DNA from 3 places in the Streptomyces sp. NPDC107454 genome. Region 1 is predicted to be linked to each of the others. Evidence: riboswitches for the same ligand, from Rfam matches in the RefSeq annotation. Region 1 holds a riboswitch; each other region holds the start of a gene.

Region 1 (4,276 bases):
AGGTTCAGACCCATGATCGTGTCGCCCGGCTTCAGCAGCGCGAACATCGCCGCCGCGTTGGCCTGGGCGCCCGAGTGGGGCTGCACGTTCGCGTGCTCGGCGCCGAAGAGCGCCTTGACGCGGTCGATGGCGATCTGCTCGACCACGTCGACGTGCTCGCAGCCGCCGTAGTAGCGGCGGCCCGGGTAGCCCTCGGCGTACTTGTTGGTCAGGACCGAGCCCTGGGCCTCCATGACCGCGACCGGAGCGAAGTTCTCCGAGGCGATCATCTCCAGGGTGGACTGCTGGCGGTGCAGCTCGGCGTCGACGGCGGCGGCGACGTCCGGGTCCAGCTCGTGCAGGGGCGTGTTCAGAAGCGACATCAGTCAGAAGTCCTTAAGAGCCGGAGAACTCGGTGTACTCGTCGGCGGAGAGCAGATCGGCCGGCTCGTCCGTGACGCGTACCTTGAACAGCCAGCCACCCTCGAAGGGGGCGGAGTTCACCAGCGACGGGTCGTCGACCACGTCCTGGTTGGCCTCCACGACCTCGCCGGTGACCGGCGCGTACAGGTCGCTGACCGACTTGGTCGACTCCAGTTCGCCGCAGGTCTCGCCCGCGGTCACCGTGTCACCGACCTCCGGAAGCTGGGCGTAGACGACATCGCCGAGCGCGTTGGCCGCGAACTCGGTGATGCCGACCGTCGAGACGCCGTCCTCGGCGACCGACAGCCACTCGTGCTCCTTGCTGTAGCGCAGCTGCTGGGGGTTGCTCATGGCCTGAATTCTCCTGTACGCGGGGGAGTGCGGATGAACGGGATGACCGAGTGGTCTTGGGATACGAGACGTGACACAGCGGCGTGCGTCACGTGGGCGCGCTGGACGGGGCCCTTTCGGCCCCGCAGCTCGGCCCCGAAGCTACTTCTGGCGCTTGTAGAACGGCAGCGCCACGACCTCGTACGGCTCATGGCTGCCCCGGACGTCCACGCCGACCCCGGCCGTGCCCGGCGCGGCGTGCGCGGCGTCGACGTACGCCATCGCGATCGGCTTGCCCAGCGTCGGGGAGGGCGCGCCGGAGGTGACCTCGCCGATCACCTTGCCGTCGGCGACGACCGGGTACCCGGCGCGCGGCACGCGACGGCCCTCGGCGACCAGCCCGACGAGGACCCGCGGGGGGTTCTCCTCGGCGCGGGAGGCGGCCTCCTGGAGCGCGGCACGCCCCACGAAGTCCCCCTCCTTCTCGAACTTCACGACCCGCCCGAGCCCCGCGTCGAAGGGGGTGAGCGAGGTGGTCAGCTCATGCCCGTACAGCGGCATGCCCGCCTCCAGGCGCAGCGTGTCGCGGCAGGACAGGCCGCAGGGGACGAGCCCGACGGGCGCGCCCGCGTCCGTCAGCGCCTGCCACAGCTTCTCGGCGTCGGACGGGGCCACGAAGAGCTCGAAGCCGTCCTCGCCCGTGTAGCCCGTGCGGGCGATCAGCGCCGGGACGCCCGCGACGGTGCCCGGCAGGCCCGCGTAGTACTTCAGCCCGTCCAGGTCGGCGTCGGTCAGCGACTTGAGGATGCCGGGGGACTCGGGGCCCTGCACGGCGATCAGCGCGTACGCGTCGCGGTCGTCGCGCACGAGGGCGTCGAAGCCGGCGGCACGCTCGGTCAGCGCGTCCAGCACCACCTGGGCGTTGGAGGCGTTCGCGACGACCATGTACTCGTCTTCGGCCAGCCGGTAGACGATCAGGTCGTCCAGGATGCCGCCGTCCTCCCGGCAGATCATCGTGTAGCGGGCGCGGCCGACGCCGACGGAGGCGATGTTGCCGACCAGCGCGTGGTTGAGCAGGGCGGCGGCCTGCGGTCCGGTGACCGTGATCTCGCCCATGTGCGACAGGTCGAAGAGACCGGCCCGGGTGCGCACGGCGAGGTGCTCGTCGCGCTCGGAGCCATAGCGCAGGGGCATGTCCCAGCCCGCGAAGTCGGTCATCGTCGCGCCGAGCGAGCGATGCAGGGCATCGAGCGCGGTGAGACGGGGTGCGTTACTGCTCATCGGTGGGGCTCCCAAGGCATGACGGCGAGGTCGTTCCTCCCCATCTGTCATCGGAACCTGAGAGGTTCATCACGACCCCGCGAACGGAGGTCCTGACTTGCACCTTGGGTGGAGCCACTGGACAGCGGCCCGCTTTTCAGATGTGCCTCGCCCGCGCGGTAACGGGGCCTGAGAGATTCAAGGGAGGGACTTGCTCCTTCGGCGCCCGGGTACCCGAAGGTTCCCGGAACTCTCCCGCGCGGATTCAAGCGGCCGGTATGCAGTTGGCGGGCACATCATCGCACGCGCCGTCCGATCATGGCAGTCCGCATCTGTAACCGGCCTGTGGCAGTCCGCGTACGGAAACGAGAGACACCGCGCATTACCTTCTCTTTACACTCGACGGGGATGGGACTCCAGACCCAAGGGGAGGACGATCACGGTGAACAGGACCACGGCGTACGCCACGACCTCGGGCCTCGCGCTGCCCGAGCAGCCCGGTGCCCCGGCCAGGACCCGGGAGACGTGCGGAGCGCTGCCGACAGCCGTGGTCCGCGACCTCAGAGAGCGCGCGGGACACTCTCCGCACGGTCTGCACTTCGCGGCGGCCGATGTCGTCGTGGTCACCGGATTGCCGGGCAGCGGCAAGTCCACCCTGATGCGCCGCGCCGTCGAGGGCCCGCGCATCGACTCCCAGGACACCCGGGACCGCTGGGACGGGCGGACGGGCGGCCGGCTGCCGTACGCCGTCTACCGGCCCCTCGTCCGCCTCGCGCACTACGCGGGCCTGCGTCGCGCCCTGCGCTCCGGCGCCGGGCTCGTCGTGCACGACTGCGGTGCGCAGGCCTGGGTGCGCCGCTGGCTCGCCCGCGAGGCCCAGCGCCGCGGCGGCACCCTCCACCTGCTGCTGCTCGACGTCACGCCCCGCACGGCGCTGGAGGGCCAGCGCGAGCGCGGCCGGGGCGTGTCGCGGTACGCGTTCGCCCGTCACCGGGGCGCGGTCGCCCGGCTGCTGCGCTCCGTCGAGCGGGGCGACCTGCCGGAGGGCTGCGGCTCGGCGGTGCTCCTCGACCGGGACGCGGCGGACGTACTGCGGCGGATCGGCTTCGGTGACTGAGAAACGGCCGCGAGTGGCCGAGAGCAGTCGAGCGGGGCCGTGAGCGGTCGGGAAGTCGTACTGGCCCACTAACCTTTCCAGCCAGAACACCAGAACAGTGGTTCACCGCAGGCGGTAGACAGGTAGACAGATGGACATCCCCGACTTCCCGGACTTCTCGGTACCGGCGTACCCGCAACCCGGCCCGCACCCCCACTCGCACGGCGGCTGGCCGGGCAACGAGCTGGAGGAGGTGCTCTCCGCGTCCCTCGGAGTGCCCTCGGCCGGCGGCCGCATCGTCGAGGTCCTCGGCCGCAGCTTCGTCTGGGTGCCGCTGCCCAACGGCGGCGGACCGCACGCGGGATCCCTCGACCTGCCCACCCTGGAGATCGAGGGTCAGGCGTACGTGCCGGTCTTCAGCTCCGAGGAGCAGTTCCGCCAGGTCGCCGGCGGCCATCTGTCGTACACGATCGCGCCCGCCGTCGAGTTCGCCCGCGGGCTGCCCCCGCAGGTCGGTATCGCGATCAACCCGGACGGGGTGGTCGGCGTACCGCTGCCGCCCCTCGCGGTCGCCGAGCTGTGCCGGACCGGGCGCACCCCGCTGGACGGGCCCACGAGCGGTGGCCGGGTGAAGCTCTACGAGCCCGACTGGCAGGACGATCCGGTGGACTTCTTCGCCGCCGCCTCGGCCGAGTTCACGGCGACGGGAGTCGTCCTGACCGCCCGCCGCTGCCTGGCCAGCATCGAGGGCGACGACCCGGTCATGTTCGTCGGGGTCGAACTCGCCGTGTGGGAGGGAGACCTCCGGACGCTCCCCATGGACGCCCTCGCCCGCGCCCTCGCCCGCGTCGCGGTCAAGTGGCCGGTGAACCTCGTCCTCCTCGACGTCGCCCAGGACCCGGTGGCCGACTGGATGCGAGCCCAGGTGCGGCCCTTCTACCAGCAGGCCCAGTAGAAGCGCCCCGAAAGGGGCGCGAGGCTGTGACCATTGTGCGGCTCCGCCGCGTGGGCGCGCCCGGCCACGAACGAGCCGCAGCCTCCCGACCACAACGGGCCCCGAGCTCTCAACGGCTCCCCCGGCGGAGCGCATTCGCCGCTTAAGCTGGTTTCATGGCTCGGCCGGGGTTCGGCCGAGGTGTTGGTCGACGTCATGATTTCTTCGCGAAGGGGCGGTTGAAGGTGAGCGCG
Region 2 (4,276 bases), on a different contig from region 1:
CGGGGAGTCGGGCTGCGTCAAGGCACTCAAGGCGGCCGGCAAGCAGATCCCCGTGAGCGGTGAGACCTCGCAGTACTTCCGCGAGCAGCTCCTCAAGGGATGGCCGGGCATCAGCATCGGATCGCCCCCCGCCCAGGGCGGCATCGGTATGAAGGTCGCACTCGCGGTCCTCCTCAACGGTCCCCACGGCATCCCGATGGACATCGAGGTCCCCTACAAGATCGTCACGGGCAAGAACGTCAAGGTCTGCGAGCAGGACACCTACACCGAGGGATGCAACGTCTTCCCGCCTGGCAAGGTGGGCGATGAGGAGACGGCCGACATCTTCAACATAATGCTGCCGGAGTCTTCCCTCAGTGCGTCTCAGACCGGCAAGCCGCTCGCGGGGAAGAAGGCCGATCCTTACACGGCCGATTACCTGCGCGACTACGAGCAGGATCCAGCACACCGCTACGTGACCCGCACGGCATGTCCGAAGGGCTGGTCCAAGGCGAAGCTCCCCGAGGGCGTGGAGGGCTGTGCCAAGAGCTGAGAAGCCATCCGCTTGCAGTCGGCGCATGGAGGCAGAGCCTCACGGTAGCTCGGGGTCGTCGAACCCGACGAGCTGTTCCGGGAGGCCCTGTTGCCACACTCCTTCGTGCTCGCGGCTCGGACATGGCGGAGGCAGAATGGCAGATCGTCCGGGTCTGGCTTCCCGTTCCGGGGTCAGGGCAGGTTGACGGGGTTTCAGGTTCGCTCGTTCGGCCAATGCCTGCTCGGCGTCCCGCTTCTCCTCGAACTCGATGGGCCGAGGAAGTCCAGCCGTTCATGGATGCGCCGGTTGCCGAAGCCGTCGATGGCCCTGAGGTGAAACCCTCCCGCATTTGAAGGTCAGGCTTCGGGAGGTTTTCACCTCAGGGTCCGCCGATGTACTCGAAGAACACCAGGTTCGCCTCGGCCCGTGGTGGCGAGGACGTTGTCGTACGAGTCCCCGGCGGAGCCGACGATCCGCCAATTGCCGCTCTCAGCAGGCAAGTTGCGAACCTTGTGGATGGGTACTGTCAGCAACCTTCCGCGTGATGAATGAGCTTGGCGGGCTCGACGTCACGGAAGGCGAGGCGTTCTCCAGACTGGACAGCACCAGGTCCGGAACGACGGTGGCCATGGGTTCCCTCGCGCCTGAGGACGGCGTGCACGCGCAGCGAGTCGTGGATCCCGCCTCGTCCACCGGCGATCGATCATCCCCCGACAATGCCGAAATCCTTGCGTGCATTGTCAGATGACTGCGGAGCATGACCGAGCTCTGCCAGTGGGGATTGACGCAACTACCGCCTGACACTACGGTCAACTGCGACAACTCAATTACGCTGCTCGAACCGAAGCGGGAGAGCCCGCGCCATTGTGCGCGGCGCCGAAGGAGCAACTCTCCACAGAATCTCTCAGGCACAACTGCCGCTTCGGCCAGGCGACTCTGGAAAGACAGGACGTTTCGTCCTGCACCCGCGGTGCAAACCGCCGAACCGGCGGTGAAGCTCTCAGGTACCGATGACAGAGCGGGGAGGTCACCTTTCCAGTGCGCCGCGTTCGCGGTGCCCCCATGAGAGAGCCTCCCATCATGATCCCACCTGGGTTTTCCGCGTCCGGAGAGTTCGCTGCCCGTCACATCGGCATCAGCGACGCCGACCGGGCCAAGATGCTGGCCGAAATCGGTTACCCGACGCTGAACAGCCTCATCGACGCCGCCGTTCCGAGTGGTATCCGAAGCACCTCCGACTTGAACCTGCCCGCCGCCGCGACCGAGGCGGAGGCCCGTGCCGAACTCCTGGCGTTGGCGGGCCAGAACACTGTGGCCGTTGCGATGATCGGCCTCGGCTATCACGCGACCGTCACCCAGCGGTGATCAGGCGCAACGTTCTGGAAGACCCTGCGTGGTACACCGCCTACACGCCGTACCAGCCGGAGATCAGCCAGGGTCGGCTCGAGGCACTGATCAACTTCCAGACCATGGTGGGTGACCTCACCGGGTTGCCGACCGCCAACGCCTCGCTGCTCGACGAGAGTACGGCGGTTGCCGAGGCCGTCACGGCCATGCGCCGGGTCGCCCGCAAGAGCTGTCCCCATGTCCTGGTCGACCGTGACACCCTGCCACAGACCCTCGACGTCCTACGAACGCGTGCCGACGCGGCCGGTATCGAGGTCGTCGAGATCGACGTCGCCGAGCCGCTGCCCGAAGACGACTTCTTCGGCGTGGTGTTGGCCTACCCCGGCTGCTCGGGCGCGGTGCGCGACCTGCGCGAGGTGACCGCAGCGGCGCAGGCGCGCGGAGCGCTGGTCACGGTGACCGCCAACCTGAAGGCCCTCACCCTGCTCGTGCCGCCAGGCGAATACGGCGCCGACATCGTTGTGGGCTCGTCCCAGGGGTTCGGTGTCCCGTTGTTCTACGGCGGGCCGCACGCCGGCTACATCGCGGTCCGTGAAGGACTCGAACGTCAATTGCCCGGCCGACTCGTGGGCGTGTCCGTGGACGATACCGGCCGGCCGGCGTACCGTCTCGCTCTGCAGGCCCGCGAGCAGCACATCCGGCGCGACAAGGCGACCTCGAACATCTGCACGGCGCAGGTGCTGCTGGCCGTGGTTGCGTCGATGTACGCCGTCTACCACGGCCCCGATGGCCTGGCCGAGATCGCTCGACGGACGCACCGGTACGCCACGCTCATCGACGCGGGTCTGCGGGCGAACGGCATCACGGTGGTGCACCGTGAGTTCTTCGACACCCTGCTGGTTCGCGTCCCCGGCCGTGCTGGGGATGTCGTCGCAGCCGCGCATGACAAGGGCCTGCGACTGCGGCTGGTCGACGGCGACCACGTCGGCGTCTCCTGCTCCGAGGTCACGACGGTGGACCATGTCCACCTGGTGCTCGACGCCTTCGGCTGCGCCGGCAGTGACCTGGACGCCTTGGCTGACGGGACGGCAACGGCGCTTCCTACGGGGCTGCTGCGTATTTCTCCCTTCCTCACCCACGTCGTCTTCCACCAGCACCGCTCCGAGACCGCGATGCTGCGCTACCTGCGCAAGCTGTCCGACCGTGACTTCGCGCTGGACCGCGGCATGATTCCGCTCGGGTCCTGCACGATGAAACTCAACGCGACCACGGAGATAGAGCCGGTCAGCTGGCCCGGATTCGCGGACCTGCACCCGTTCGCGCCCCGCACGGACGCGGCCGGGTACCTGACCCTGATCGACCAGCTGGAGACATGGCTGGCCGAGGTCACCGGTTACGCCAAGGTCTCCATCCAGCCGAACGCCGGATCGCAGGGCGAACTCGCGGGCCTGCTGGCGATCCGCGGCTACCATCAGAGCAACGGCCAGGCCGGACGTGATGTGTGCCTGATCCCGGCGAGTGCGCACGGCACCAACGCCGCCTCCGCGGTCATGGCCGGGATGCGTGTCGTCGTGGTGGCGTCGCGGCCCGACGGCACGGTCGACCTGGACGACCTCGAGGCCAAGTGCGCCCAGCACGCCGACGACCTGGCCGCGATCATGGTGACCTACCCCTCGACGCACGGCGTCTACGAGGAGAGCATCACCGGGCTGTGCGAGTTGGTGCACGAGCACGGCGGGCAGGTGTACGTCGACGGCGCCAACCTCAACGCGCTGCTCGGGATCGCCCAGCCCGGCCGGTTCGGTGGCGACGTGTCCCACCTCAACCTGCACAAGACATTCTGCATCCCACACGGCGGCGGCGGACCGGGCGTCGGCCCCGTGGCGGTGGCCGAGCACCTCGCACCGTACCTGCCCACCCATCCGCTGCACCCTGACACCGAGCGCCGCGACGGGATCGGATCGGTGAGCGTCGCACCGTTCGGCAGTGCCGGCATCCTGCCGATCCCGTGGGCCTACATCCGGATGATGGGCGCAGACGGCCTGACCGAGGCGACCCGGACAGCCGTGCTGAGTGCCAACTACGTCGCCCGCCGCCTCGCACAGCACTTCCCCGTTCTGTACGCCGGCGAGGCCGGTCTCGTCGCGCACGAGTGCATCCTCGACGTACGCCCGGCCACCGCCGCCACGGGCGTGACGGTCGACGACATCGCCAAGCGGCTGATCGACTACGGCTTCCACGCGCCGACGATGAGCTTCCCGGTTCCCGGCACGCTGATGATCGAGCCGACGGAGAGCGAGAGCCTGGAGGAGCTGGACCGCTTCTGCGAGGCGATGATCTCGATCCGTGCGGAGATCGACTTCGTGGACACCGGCACGTGGACCCTCGAGGGGAGCCCGCTGCGGCATGCGCCGC
Region 3 (4,276 bases), on a different contig from region 1:
AGGTCAGCGAGCAGGTGATGGGGCTGCTGGGGGCGTTGTCGCCGCTGGTGGAGCCGCTGAGCCTGGACGAGGCGTTCGTCGATCTGGAGGCGGGGGAAGCGGCCTGGGACGAGGCTTCCGCGCGGCTGGTCGGGGCGAAGCTGCGCGCGGACATCCGGGCCGTCACGGGGCTGACGGGTTCGGTGGGGCTCGCCGCGTCCAAGATGCTCGCCAAGATCGCTTCGGAGCAGGCGAAGCCCGACGGTCTCGTGGTCATAGAACCTGGGACGGAGCGCGCGCTGCTGGGGCCGATGTCGGTGCGGACGCTGCCGGGTGTCGGGCCCGCGACCGGGGACCATCTGCGCCGGGCCGGGATCACCACGGTCGACGAGATCGCCGAAGCGGGCGAGGACGAACTCGTGCGGCTGGTGGGGAAGGCGCACGGGCACGCGCTGTACGCGATGGCGCTGGCGCACGACGAGCGGCCCGTGGTGGCCGAGCGGGAGACGAAGTCCGTGTCGGTGGAGGACACGTACGACGTGGACATCCACGACCGGATGCGGGTCGGCATGGAGGTCCAGCGGCTCGCCGACCGGTGTGTGCGGCGGTTGCGGGATGCGGGGCTGTCCGGGCGGACCATCGTGCTGAAGGTGCGGAGGTACGACTTCTCGACGCTGACCCGGTCGGAGACGCTGCGCGGGCCGACGGACGACCCCGGTGTCGTACGGGAGGCTGCCGCGCGGCTTCTGGAGGCGGTGGACACGACCGGGGGCGTGCGGCTGCTGGGGGTCGGCGTCTCGGGGCTCGCGGACTACACGCAGGAGGACCTGTTCGCCCAGGCCCAGGCTCAGGCGCAAGCGGAGGCGGAGTCCGCCGCGGGGGAGGCGGCGGTGCTGGAGCATCCGGACGAGGAGGGGGCGGGGGAAGTGGCTGCCGAGCAGACGCCGCCTGCCGAGCGCCGGTGGCCTGCGGGGCATGACGTGCGGCATGCGGAGTACGGGCACGGATGGGTGCAGGGGAGTGGGCTCGGGAGGGTGACCGTGCGGTTCGAGACGCCTTACTCCGAGCCGGGGCGCGTGCGGACGTTTCGTACGGATGATGTCGCGTTGGAGTCGGCTGATCCGTTGCCGTTGGTGAGGGGGGCCGTGTGCGATCGCCGTGGGGGGTGAGGTCGGTTCGGCCGTCGCGGGTTGTTCGTGGCGGGCCGCGCAGTTCCCCGCGCCCCTCGCGGGGCGCGTCGGCGGGGCCCGATCCGAGAAGTCACCCCTCGTCCGTGCCTGCCAGGCGGCCGAAGTCGCGGTCCGGGGGTGGGGGCGGGGGCGTCACGTCCAGGCCGTAGTGGTGGTAGAGCTGGAGTTCCTGTTCGGGAGAGAGGTGGCGGCCCACGCCGAAGTCGGGGGCGTCCTTGATCAGGGCGCGGTCGAAGGGGACACGCAGGGTGCCCTCGACGACTTCGCTGGGCTCCAGCGGGACGAAGGCGTCCCTGCTGAACAGGCCCGTCCGTATGGCGGCCCACTCCGGGACGCCGGTCGCGTCGTCGAGATAGACCTCGTCGACCGTGCCGATTTTGGCGCCGTTGCGGTCGAGCGCCTTGCGGCCGATCAGGTTGCGCGGATCGATGTCGGTCTGCACGGTCCCTCCACTCGCTAGCAACTCATCCGTAAGCACTACAAAAGAGCACATTCGGGAAGGTGGCCACTCGAAAGCTCGTGCGTTCTCCTCGCTGGTAGGCTGGCAAGCGGCTGCTGACCCCGTGCGGGAGAGTCCTCCAGACATCATCGGAGGCGCCGAAGGAGCAAATCCTCCCCGGAATCTCTCAGGCACACGTACCGCACGGACGAGGTCACTCTGGAAAGCAGGGCGGGTGTCGAAGGCCTCCGCCCTCACCGACGGTGAAAGCCGGGTCGCAGCGAGCGGGCGGGCCGGTGAAGCTCTCAGGTTGAGATGACAGAGGGGGAGGCCGTCGGGGTACCCGCGCCGTGGTGCCCCTCGAAGGTCGTGTCAGACCAGGAGGCCTCCGCAATGACCGCCCATCGCATTCCGCTCTCCGAGCTCGAACAGGGAATCCCCTTCGAGCAGCGCCACATCGGGCCCGACCCCGAGGCGCGGGCCAAGATGCTCGCGCAGGTCGGGTACGGCTCGCTCGACGAGCTGACGGCCGCCGCGGTGCCGGACGTCATCAAGAACGCCGAGGCGCTGGAGCTGCCGGGCGCGCGCACCGAGGCCGAGGTACTGGCCGAGCTGCGCTCCCTCGCGGACCGCAACCAGGTGCTCGACTCGATGATCGGCCTCGGCTACTACGGCACGTTCACGCCGCCGGTGATCCTGCGCAACGTCATGGAGAACCCGGCCTGGTACACCGCGTACACGCCGTACCAGCCGGAGATCTCCCAGGGGCGGCTCGAAGCGCTGCTGAACTTCCAGACCGTCGTCGCCGAGCTGACCGGGCTGCCCACCTCCGGCGCCTCGCTGCTCGACGAGGGCACCGCCGCCGCCGAGGCGATGTCGCTGTCCCGGCGCATGGGCAAGAACAAGAAGGGCCTCTTCCTGGTCGACGCGGACACCCTGCCGCAGACCGTCGCCGTCATCGAGACCCGCGCGGAGCCGACCGGCGTCGAGGTCGTCGTCGCCGACCTGGGCGAGGGCATCCCGGCCGAGATCGCCGGGCGTGAGATCAACGGCGTGCTGATCCAGTACCCGGGCGCCTCCGGTGCCGTACGCGACCTGAAGCCCGTCATCGAGCAGGCGCACGAGCTCGGCGCGGTCGTCACGGTCGCCGCCGACCTGCTCGCCCTCACGCTGCTCGCCTCGCCCGGTGAGCTCGGCGCCGACATCGCGATCGGTACGACCCAGCGCTTCGGCGTGCCGATGGGCTTCGGCGGTCCGCACGCCGGATACATGGCGGTGCGTGAGAAGTTCGCGCGCAGCCTGCCCGGCCGGCTGGTGGGTGTCTCCGTGGACGCCGACGGACACAAGGCGTACCGGCTCGCCCTGCAGACGCGGGAGCAGCACATCCGCCGCGAGAAGGCGACCAGCAACATCTGCACGGCGCAGGTGCTGCTCGCGGTGATGGCCGGCATGTACGCCGTCTACCACGGTCCCGAGGGGCTGCGGACCATCGCGCGGCGTACGCACCGGTACGCCACGATCCTCGCCGCGGGCCTGACGGCCGGCGGGGTCGAGGTGGTGCACGGCGCCTACTTCGACACGCTGACCGCGCGGGTGCCGGGCCGCGCCGCCGAGGTCGTGGCGGGCGCGCGCGACGGAGGTGTCAACCTCCACCTCGTCGACGCCGACCACGTGTCGATCGCGTGCGACGAGACCACCGCCCGCAAGCAGGTGGGCGCCGTCTGGACCGCGTTCGGCGTCGACGGTGACATCGAGGCCCTGGACGCCGTCGCCGAGGACACGCTGCCCGCGGCGCTGCTGCGCACCGACGACTACCTCACGCACCCGGTCTTCCACCAGTACCGCTCCGAGACCGCGATGCTGCGCTACCTGCGCAAGCTGTCCGACCGCGACTACGCGCTCGACCGCGGCATGATCCCGCTGGGCTCGTGCACCATGAAGCTCAACGCGACCACCGAGATGGAGCCCGTCACCTGGCCCGAGTTCGGCCAGCTGCACCCCTTCGTGCCCGCCGAGCAGGCGCAGGGCTATCTCACCCTCATCCAGGAGCTGGAGGAGCGGCTCGCCGAGGTCACCGGGTACGACAAGGTGTCGCTCCAGCCGAACGCGGGCTCCCAGGGCGAGCTGGCCGGGTTGCTGGCCGTACGCGGCTACCACCGGGCCAACGGCGATGACCAGCGCACGGTCTGCCTGATCCCGTCCTCCGCGCACGGCACGAACGCCGCGAGCGCCGTGATGGCCGGCATGAAGGTCGTCGTCGTGAAGACCGCCGAGGACGGCGAGATCGACGTCGAGGACCTGCGCGCGAAGATCGAGCAGCACCGCGACGAGCTCGCGGTGCTGATGATCACCTACCCCTCGACGCACGGTGTGTTCGAGGAGCACGTCGCCGACATCTGCGCGCAGGTGCACGAGGCGGGCGGGCAGGTGTACGTCGACGGCGCCAACCTCAACGCGCTGGTGGGCCTCGCCAAGCCGGGCCACTTCGGCGGTGACGTCTCCCACCTGAACCTGCACAAGACGTTCTGCATCCCGCACGGCGGCGGCGGTCCGGGCGTGGGCCCGGTCGGCGTACGCGCGCACCTGGCGCCGTACCTGCCGAACCACCCGCTGCAGCCCGCGGCCGGCCCAGAGACCGGCGTGGGACCGATCTCCGCCGCTCCCTGGG

Evidence for each region. Region 1 has a riboswitch for glycine ahead of gcvT (glycine cleavage system aminomethyltransferase GcvT). Riboswitches for the same ligand answer to the same signal wherever they lie in the genome.
Region 2: another riboswitch for glycine. It lies ahead of gcvP (aminomethyl-transferring glycine dehydrogenase); the one in region 1 lies ahead of gcvT (glycine cleavage system aminomethyltransferase GcvT).
Region 3: another riboswitch for glycine. It lies ahead of gcvP (aminomethyl-transferring glycine dehydrogenase); the one in region 1 lies ahead of gcvT (glycine cleavage system aminomethyltransferase GcvT).

Annotation. Positions count from the first base shown of each region.
Region 1 covers NZ_JBVJPA010000011.1:63,482-67,757, forward strand. The annotation lists gene glyA (serine hydroxymethyltransferase) at 1-362, opposite strand, end outside; gene gcvH (glycine cleavage system protein GcvH) at 376-753, opposite strand; gene gcvT (glycine cleavage system aminomethyltransferase GcvT) at 895-2,013, opposite strand; glycine riboswitch at 2,048-2,159, opposite strand; glycine riboswitch at 2,160-2,260, opposite strand; gene ACZ69M_RS27760 (AAA family ATPase) at 2,429-3,109, shown strand; gene ACZ69M_RS27765 (enhanced serine sensitivity protein SseB) at 3,240-4,043, shown strand; gene ACZ69M_RS27770 (enhanced serine sensitivity protein SseB C-terminal domain-containing protein) at 4,268-4,276, shown strand, end outside.
Region 2 covers NZ_JBVJPA010000036.1:16,973-21,248, forward strand. The annotation lists gene ACZ69M_RS49440 (substrate-binding domain-containing protein) at 1-532, shown strand, start outside; glycine riboswitch at 1,352-1,444, shown strand; partial or broken gene gcvP (aminomethyl-transferring glycine dehydrogenase) at 1,595-4,276, shown strand, end outside.
Region 3 covers NZ_JBVJPA010000017.1:9,319-13,594, forward strand. The annotation lists gene ACZ69M_RS37490 (DNA polymerase IV) at 1-1,148, shown strand, start outside; gene ACZ69M_RS37495 (PRC-barrel domain-containing protein) at 1,240-1,611, opposite strand; glycine riboswitch at 1,726-1,821, shown strand; gene gcvP (aminomethyl-transferring glycine dehydrogenase) at 2,002-4,276, shown strand, end outside.